Regions from separate parts of the Simplicispira sedimenti genome, predicted to be linked through region 2. Evidence: predicted binding sites of a transcription regulator. Region 2 holds the regulator's gene; the other holds the start of a gene.
The links. Region 2 encodes FliA, which starts transcription of late flagellar genes. Its sites were predicted from a motif close to CTAAAGTTTNNNNNNNNNNNGCCGNTA; they were not measured.
Positions count from the first base shown of each region.

Region 1: the regulator FliA is predicted to act here: its motif matches at 2,148-2,174, upstream of MJ602_RS01575 (flagellin N-terminal helical domain-containing protein).

Region 1 is NZ_JAKVIJ010000001.1:344,335-347,741, forward strand. Features, by position in the region: gene MJ602_RS01570 (nucleoside recognition domain-containing protein) at 1-246, shown strand, start outside; gene MJ602_RS01575 (flagellin N-terminal helical domain-containing protein) at 583-2,085, opposite strand; gene MJ602_RS01580 (acyl-CoA dehydrogenase family protein) at 2,208-3,374, opposite strand.
Region 2 is NZ_JAKVIJ010000017.1:6,531-9,937, reverse strand. Features, by position in the region: gene flhF (flagellar biosynthesis GTPase FlhF) at 1-237, shown strand, start outside; gene MJ602_RS15515 (hypothetical protein) at 230-1,030, shown strand; gene MJ602_RS15510 (RNA polymerase sigma factor FliA) at 1,032-1,754, shown strand; gene groL (chaperonin GroEL) at 1,855-3,407, opposite strand, start outside.

The DNA.
Region 1 (3,407 bases), on a different contig from region 2:
GTGCTGTCGGGCGCAGGCGCACGCGGCCTGATGATCGACGTGCTGCAGACGCACGGCGTGGACTCCTTTGCCGGCCGCCTGGCCGCCATCATCCAGGGCTCGACCGAAACTACCTTCTACGTGCTGGCTGTGTACTTTGGCAGCGTGGGCGTCAGGAACACCCGCCATGCCCTGGCTTGCGCCCTGTGGGCCGACGCAGTGGGCCTGGTGGCCGCCATTGGTGTGGGCTACGCCATGCTGCGCTAGCCTACACACAACCCCCCACCACTCCGGCGCCCATGAGGCGCTTTTTTCATGCCCGGCGTGCGCGTGGCATGGGGTGGTTTGTTGTTCTTGATTCTTTCTATATCTCAATAGTAGTAATAGTAGGCACCGCCCTGGGCTGTGGACAAGCCCGGTTTTCCTTGTCCCATCAAACAGTTGCGTGCGCCACAAGCCTGGGGGCTGTGCCGCGCGCGTGGTGTACCGGCAATGGGGACAAAGCCCGGTCAGATGCCCGGGCTGTGGATAAATGCGTACTTGTGCTGGGACTTTGCCCAGGCTTGTCCACAGGGCACCTGGCGGTGGACCTTGCGCCTGGATTCAGCGCAGCAAGGCCAGTACGCCCTGGGGTAATTGGTTGGCCTGCGCGACCATGGCGGTGCCTGCTTGCTGCAGGATCTGGGCGCGCGAGAGGTTGGCCGTTTCTGCCGCAAAGTCGGCATCCTGGATGCGGCTGCGCGAGGCGGAGAGGTTTTCCGAGGTGACCTGTAGATTGACGATGGAAGTCTCGAAGCGCGATTGCAGTGCACCGAGCTTGGCGCGTTCGCCATTGATGTGCTGCAAGGCGGAATCAACGATCCTCAGAGCCAGTTGAGAGGTGTCAAAGCTGGTGATGTCAAGGCTGGCAACGGTGTTGAGTTCTGATGCCCCCGCCACATTGAAGCTTGTGGTGGTTGAAGCATTGCTGTCGGTGACAGAAAAGCCCTTGTCGGAATCAAGCTCGATGGTGCCCACCACGGTGCCAGTTCCACCCGCGCCGTCCACGTTGACGGAGCCCGTGGGGCCATTGAACACGCCGGCGCTGGTGACCGAGTAGCTTCGCAGGTAGAGATCGCTCAACCCATCGTTGCTGTTGTTGGTGATGTTGATGGTGTTGCCCGAGGCGTTGGTCAGCTTCAGGTTGCCCACCACACCATCGTGTGATTGGTAAGTGGCGTCGTACTCGGCGATGACACCGGTTTTGGCACTCATCTCGTTGAACGCGCTGACGATGGCGCCATAGTCGTCTGCAGATCGGCCTGAAGTGGTCTTGAAGCTGATGGTGACCGGGGTGGCGTTGTCGCTGGTAATTTCGAGCTTGAAAGTCTGATTGAGGGCGAAAAAGATGGCGGCTTCGGTGCGGGCGGTGGCAGTGACTCCGGTAGCTGCACTTTGCGTGTTGATCTTGGCTGCCGCATCCTTGGCCGATTCGCCAGCGGCGATGGTGATCGCTGAGCTGCTGCCCAGTGGGCCGTTGATGGTGATGTCGCCACCGGTTTGCGCTGCCGCCGCGTTGGCCGCTGCATCTGGCCCGTTGCCGGTGGTGCGTTGGGCACCGTATTTCTGGGTCTGCAGGTTCACCGTGGACGCTGTGATGACCTGGTTGGCGTTGGCTCCCACTTGGAACTGCTGGGTTCCAAAGCTGCCGTCCAGCAGTTTGGAACCGTTGAACTGGGTGGTCTGGGAAATACGGTCCAGCTCACTCACCAACTGGCCTACTTCACCCTGCAGGGCCTGCCGGTCACTCGCGCTGTTGGAGGCGTTGGCCGACTGCACGGCCAGTTCGCGGATGCGCTGCAGGATGTCGCCCGAAGCCTTGAGTGCGCCTTCAGCCGTCTGAGCGAGCGAGATGCCGTCGTTGGCATTGCGCACAGCCTGGTTCAGGCCGCGGATCTGGCTGGTAAAGCGCTCGGAGATGGCCAGGCCAGCGGCGTCGTCCTTGGCACTGTTGATGCGCAGACCCGAAGACAGGCGCTGGATGGAGGTGCCGATCGAGGACTTGCTCATGCCCAGGTTGCGCTGGGCTGTAAGCGACGCAACATTGGCGTTGATGGTGGACGGCACGGAGCAACCCCCTCCAGGGCAGAAAACGAATTCCCCGGCGATTGGGAGGGGATTGCATTCCTTTTCGGCGCCGCTTGTCCGAACTTGAGGGTTGTTTGTGGTGTGGGCGGGCTGTGGTTTACCTAGCGCCCCAGCAGCGAGCGCGCCACCAGTTCCTTCATGATTTCCGACGTGCCGCCGTAGATGCGCAGCACGCGTGCATCGGTCCAGAAGCGCGAGATGGGGTACTCGGCCATGTAGCCGTAGCCGCCAAAGAGCTGCAGGCAGGCGTCGGCCACGCGGCTGAAGACCTCAGTGGTGTGCAGCTTGAGCGCACTCACGGCGTCGGGCGTGAGTTCACCGCGCTCGTAGGCGGCCACGCTGGCATTCAAAAACGCCTCGGCGGCGGCGATGTCACTGGCGCACTGGGCCAGCGTGAAGCGCGTGTTCTGGAACTGGCCGATGGCCTGGCCAAAAGCCTGGCGTTCCTGCACGTACTTCACCGTGGCATCCAGCGCCCCCTTGGCGCCGTACACCGCCTGCACGCCGATGATGAGGCGCTCGCGCGGCAGCTCGCGCATCATTTGCACAAAGCCCTGGCCCTCTACGCCGCCCAACAGGGCGTCAGCGGGCACGCGCAGGTCGTTGAAGAACAGCTCTGACGTATCGCCCGCGTGCTGGCCGATCTTCTCCAGGTTCTGGCCGCGCGTGAAGCCGGGCGTTTTGGTGTCGACCAGGAACAGGCTCACGCCCTTGGCGCCCGCCGCCGGGTCGGTCTTGGCGGCGAGCACCAGCAGGTCGCAGTGCTGGCCGTTGCTGATGAAGATCTTGCTGCCGTTGATGACGTAGTGGTCGCCGTCCTTGCGCGCCGTGGTGCGGATGGCTTTGAGGTCGCTGCCCGCGCCGGGCTCGGTCATGCCGATGGCCGCCACGGCCTCGCCGCTGACCATGCGCGGCAGCCAGTACGCGCGCTGTGCCTCGGTGCCGCAGTGCAGCAGGTAGGGCGGAATGATGTCGTTGTGCACCTGCAGCCCGCCGACGAAGCCGCCGTAGCCCCGGCGCGAGAGTACCTCCACCACGGCGAACGAGAAGTGCACGCTGGCCCCCGGCCCGCCGTACTGCTCGGGCACGTCGGCGCAGAGGTAGCCGTTCTCGCCCATCTTGCGGAACAGTTCGCGGCTGACGAGGCCGGCCTTTTCCCAGTCGCGGTAGTGCGGCTCGATCTCGGTGTCGCAAAAGCGCTCCAGCGATTCGGTGAAGAGCTGCAGTTCGGCCTTCTGCTCGGCCGTGAGGAGGGTGTTGGGGAGCATTTTTGCTATGAATGTAGGAGCTGCCAGCGCTTG
Region 2 (3,407 bases):
GCCGTGAAACTCGGCCCCGCCATTGACGCGCTGATCCGCCACCAGATGGTGCTGCGTGGCGTGACCAACGGCCAGCGCGTCCCGGAAGACTGGGAATCGGCCAATGCCCATCAGCTCATCGCCAGCTCGATGCGCGCTCCGGCGCGCTCGGCCTTCGACCCCAAGGCCGCCGACCTGAGCTTCTTCTTCACTCCGTCCAGCGAGCCTGTGCTGGAGAAGGGACTGGTCGATGCTTGAGTTCGGATTTCACCAAGGCGCGGGGCTGTCCAGCCACATGCCCCAAAACGACTTGCAGTTGCTGGCCATGGCCAGCACGCAAGACACCAACGGCGGCATGGAAACGCTGTGGCAGTTGTGCCTGCACCTGCAACACCTGGGCTACCCGGTGGTGGTACTGGATGCCACCGCACCCGAGAACCCGCGCAGCCCCGGCCTGCAGCAGCTGCTGGCGCACAGCGCCCGCGCGCAGGACATGCGCCCCGCTGCAGGCGCCGCCAACACCCTGGCCGTGCTGCCTGCCAAGCTGGGCCTGCAAACCCTGCTGCAGCAAGCCGAGCCCGGACAACCCCTCCTGCCCTTGCTGCAACCGCTGCTGCGCAGCTACGCGCTGGTGGTGCTGCACGCCCCCATCGACGTACTGGCGTCGCCCCTGCTGGATGCCAGCCTGGCCACACCACTGATTCTGATGCCGCCCGGCCAGAACGGCGTGATTGCTACCTACCGCCAGCTCAAGCTGCTGGCCCTGCACGCGGGACTCAACGGCCTGGTGGCCTGCATGGCCCGCTCCTACCCGGCCCAGCAGTTGCGCCTGGCACAGGACTCGCTGGAATCGCTGCGCCGCTGTGCCATGCGCCACCTGGGGCAGCAACCGCGCACCACGCTCATCCGCGCCGATCGCCCGCAGGAACTGCAGCGCCTGGCATTGCAATGGCTGGAAAATGCCTGCACTATCAGCGCACCGGGCACCTTCTCTGCGCTACCATCCATTCCCAAAGCAGGCTTCCCCACGTACATCGCCCAGAGCCATTGAAGTGACATACACCGCCAAAGGCCAGCTTGATCGCAATGCCATGCTCCAGCAGTATGTTCCGCTGGTTCGTCGGCTTGCGCACCACATGATCGCCAAGCTGCCTGCGAACGTGGAGCTGGACGACCTGATCCAGGTCGGGATGATCGGCCTGAACGACGCGCTGACACGTTTCGAATCGGCCCAGGGCGTGCAGTTCGAGACCTTTGCCACGCAGCGCATCCGTGGCGCCATGCTCGACGAATTGCGCGAAAACGACTGGATGTCGCGCAGCTCACGCAAGAGCCAGAAAGACATCGAAAAAGCCGTCCAGCGCCTGGAACAAAGGCTCGGACGCAGCCCCCTCGAATCCGAAATTGCCGTCGAACTGGACATGAGCCTGACCGACTACCAAAGCCTGCTGAGCAAGGTGCGCGGCACGCAGCTCGTCTATCTGGAAGACATGACCCGCGGCGGGGAAGACGACGAGGGCTTTCTGGACCGGCACGAAACCCCCGACTCCGAAGCCGACCCCATGGCGCTGCTGCGCAACCAGCGGCTGCGCAGCAGCCTGGTCGGTGCCATCCAGTCACTGCCCGAGCGCGAGCAGTACATCATGGGCATGTACTACGAGCACGATATGAACCTCAAGGAAATCGCCGCCGTGCTGGGCGTGACCGAATCGCGCGTCTGCCAATTGCACAGCCAGGCCATTGCGCGCCTGCGCGCCAAGATGCGCGCACACTGAGCTTTCGCGAAAAGCACTCCGCCACACCGACCGCTCGGACATGAAAAAGGGCCGCTTGCGCGGCCCTTGGAGCGAGAGAAAAGTGGCTCTCAGGCAGAGCTTACATGCCCATGCCGCCCATGCCGCCCATGCCACCCATGTCGGGCATGCCGCCGGCAGGTGCGTCGTCCTTCGGAGCTTCTGCCACCATGCACTCGGTGGTCAGCATCAGTGCAGACACCGAAGCGGCGTTCTGCAGTGCGGTGCGAGTCACCTTGGTGGGATCCAGAATACCCATTTCGATCATGTCGCCATAGGTGTCGTTGGCAGCGTTGAAGCCGTAGTTGCCCTTGCCAGCCAGCACGGCATTGACCACCACGCTGGGCTCGCCACCGGCGTTGGCCACGATTTCGCGCAGGGGGGCTTCGATGGCCTTGAGCACCAGCTTGATGCCGGCGTCTTGGTCAGCGTTGTCACCCTTGATCTCGCCAGCAGCCTGACGTGCGCGCAGCAGGGCCACGCCACCGCCGGCCACGATGCCTTCTTCCACGGCAGCGCGGGTGGCGTGCAGGGCGTCTTCCACGCGGGCCTTCTTTTCCTTCATTTCGACTTCGGTGGCAGCGCCAACCTTGATCACGGCCACGCCGCCGGCCAGCTTGGCCACGCGCTCTTGCAGCTTCTCGCGGTCGTAATCGGAAGTGGCTTCCTCGATCTGGATGCGGATCTGCTTGACGCGCGCCTCGATGTCGGCAGCCTGGCCTTCGCCGTCGATGATGATGGTGTTTTCCTTGCCCACTTCGACGCGCTTGGCCTGGCCCAGGTCGGCCAGCGTGACCTTCTCCAGCGTCAGGCCCACTTCTTCAGCGATGACCTTGCCGCCCGTCAGGATGGCGATGTCTTCCAGCATGGCCTTGCGGCGGTCGCCGAAGCCAGGAGCCTTGACGGCGACGACCTTCAGAATGCCACGGATGGTGTTGACCACCAGCGTTGCCAGGGCTTCGCCTTCGACTTCCTCGGCGATGATCAGCAGGGGACGGCCAGCCTTGGCGACTTGCTCCAGCGTGGGCAGCAGGTCACGGATGTTGCTGATCTTCTTGTCGAACAGCAGCACGAAGGGGTTGTCCAGAATAGCAGCTTGCTTTTCGGGGTTGTTGATGAAGTAGGGCGACAGGTAGCCGCGGTCGAACTGCATGCCTTCAACGACGTCGAGTTCGTTGTTCAGGCTCTTGCCGTCTTCCACGGTGATCACGCCTTCCTTGCCGACCTTGTCCATGGCGTTGGCGATGATTTCGCCGATGCTGGAGTCAGAGTTGGCGGAAATGGAACCCACCTGGGCGATTTCCTTGGAGGTGGTGGTGGGCTTGGAGGCCTTCTTCAGCTCTTCGATCAGGGCAGCCACGGCCTTGTCGATACCGCGCTTCAGATCCATGGGGTTCATACCGGCGGCCACGTACTTCATGCCTTCGCGCACGATGGCCTGGGCCAGCACGGTGGCGGTGGTGGTGCCGTCGCCAGCGTTGTCAGAGGTCTTGGAAGCAACTTCCTTGACCATCTGGGCGCCCATGTTTTGCAGCTTGTCCTTCAGTTCGATTTCCTTGGCCACGGACACGCCGTCCTTGGTCACGGTGGGGGCGCCGAACGAGCGCTCCAGCACCACGTTGCGGCCCTTGGGGC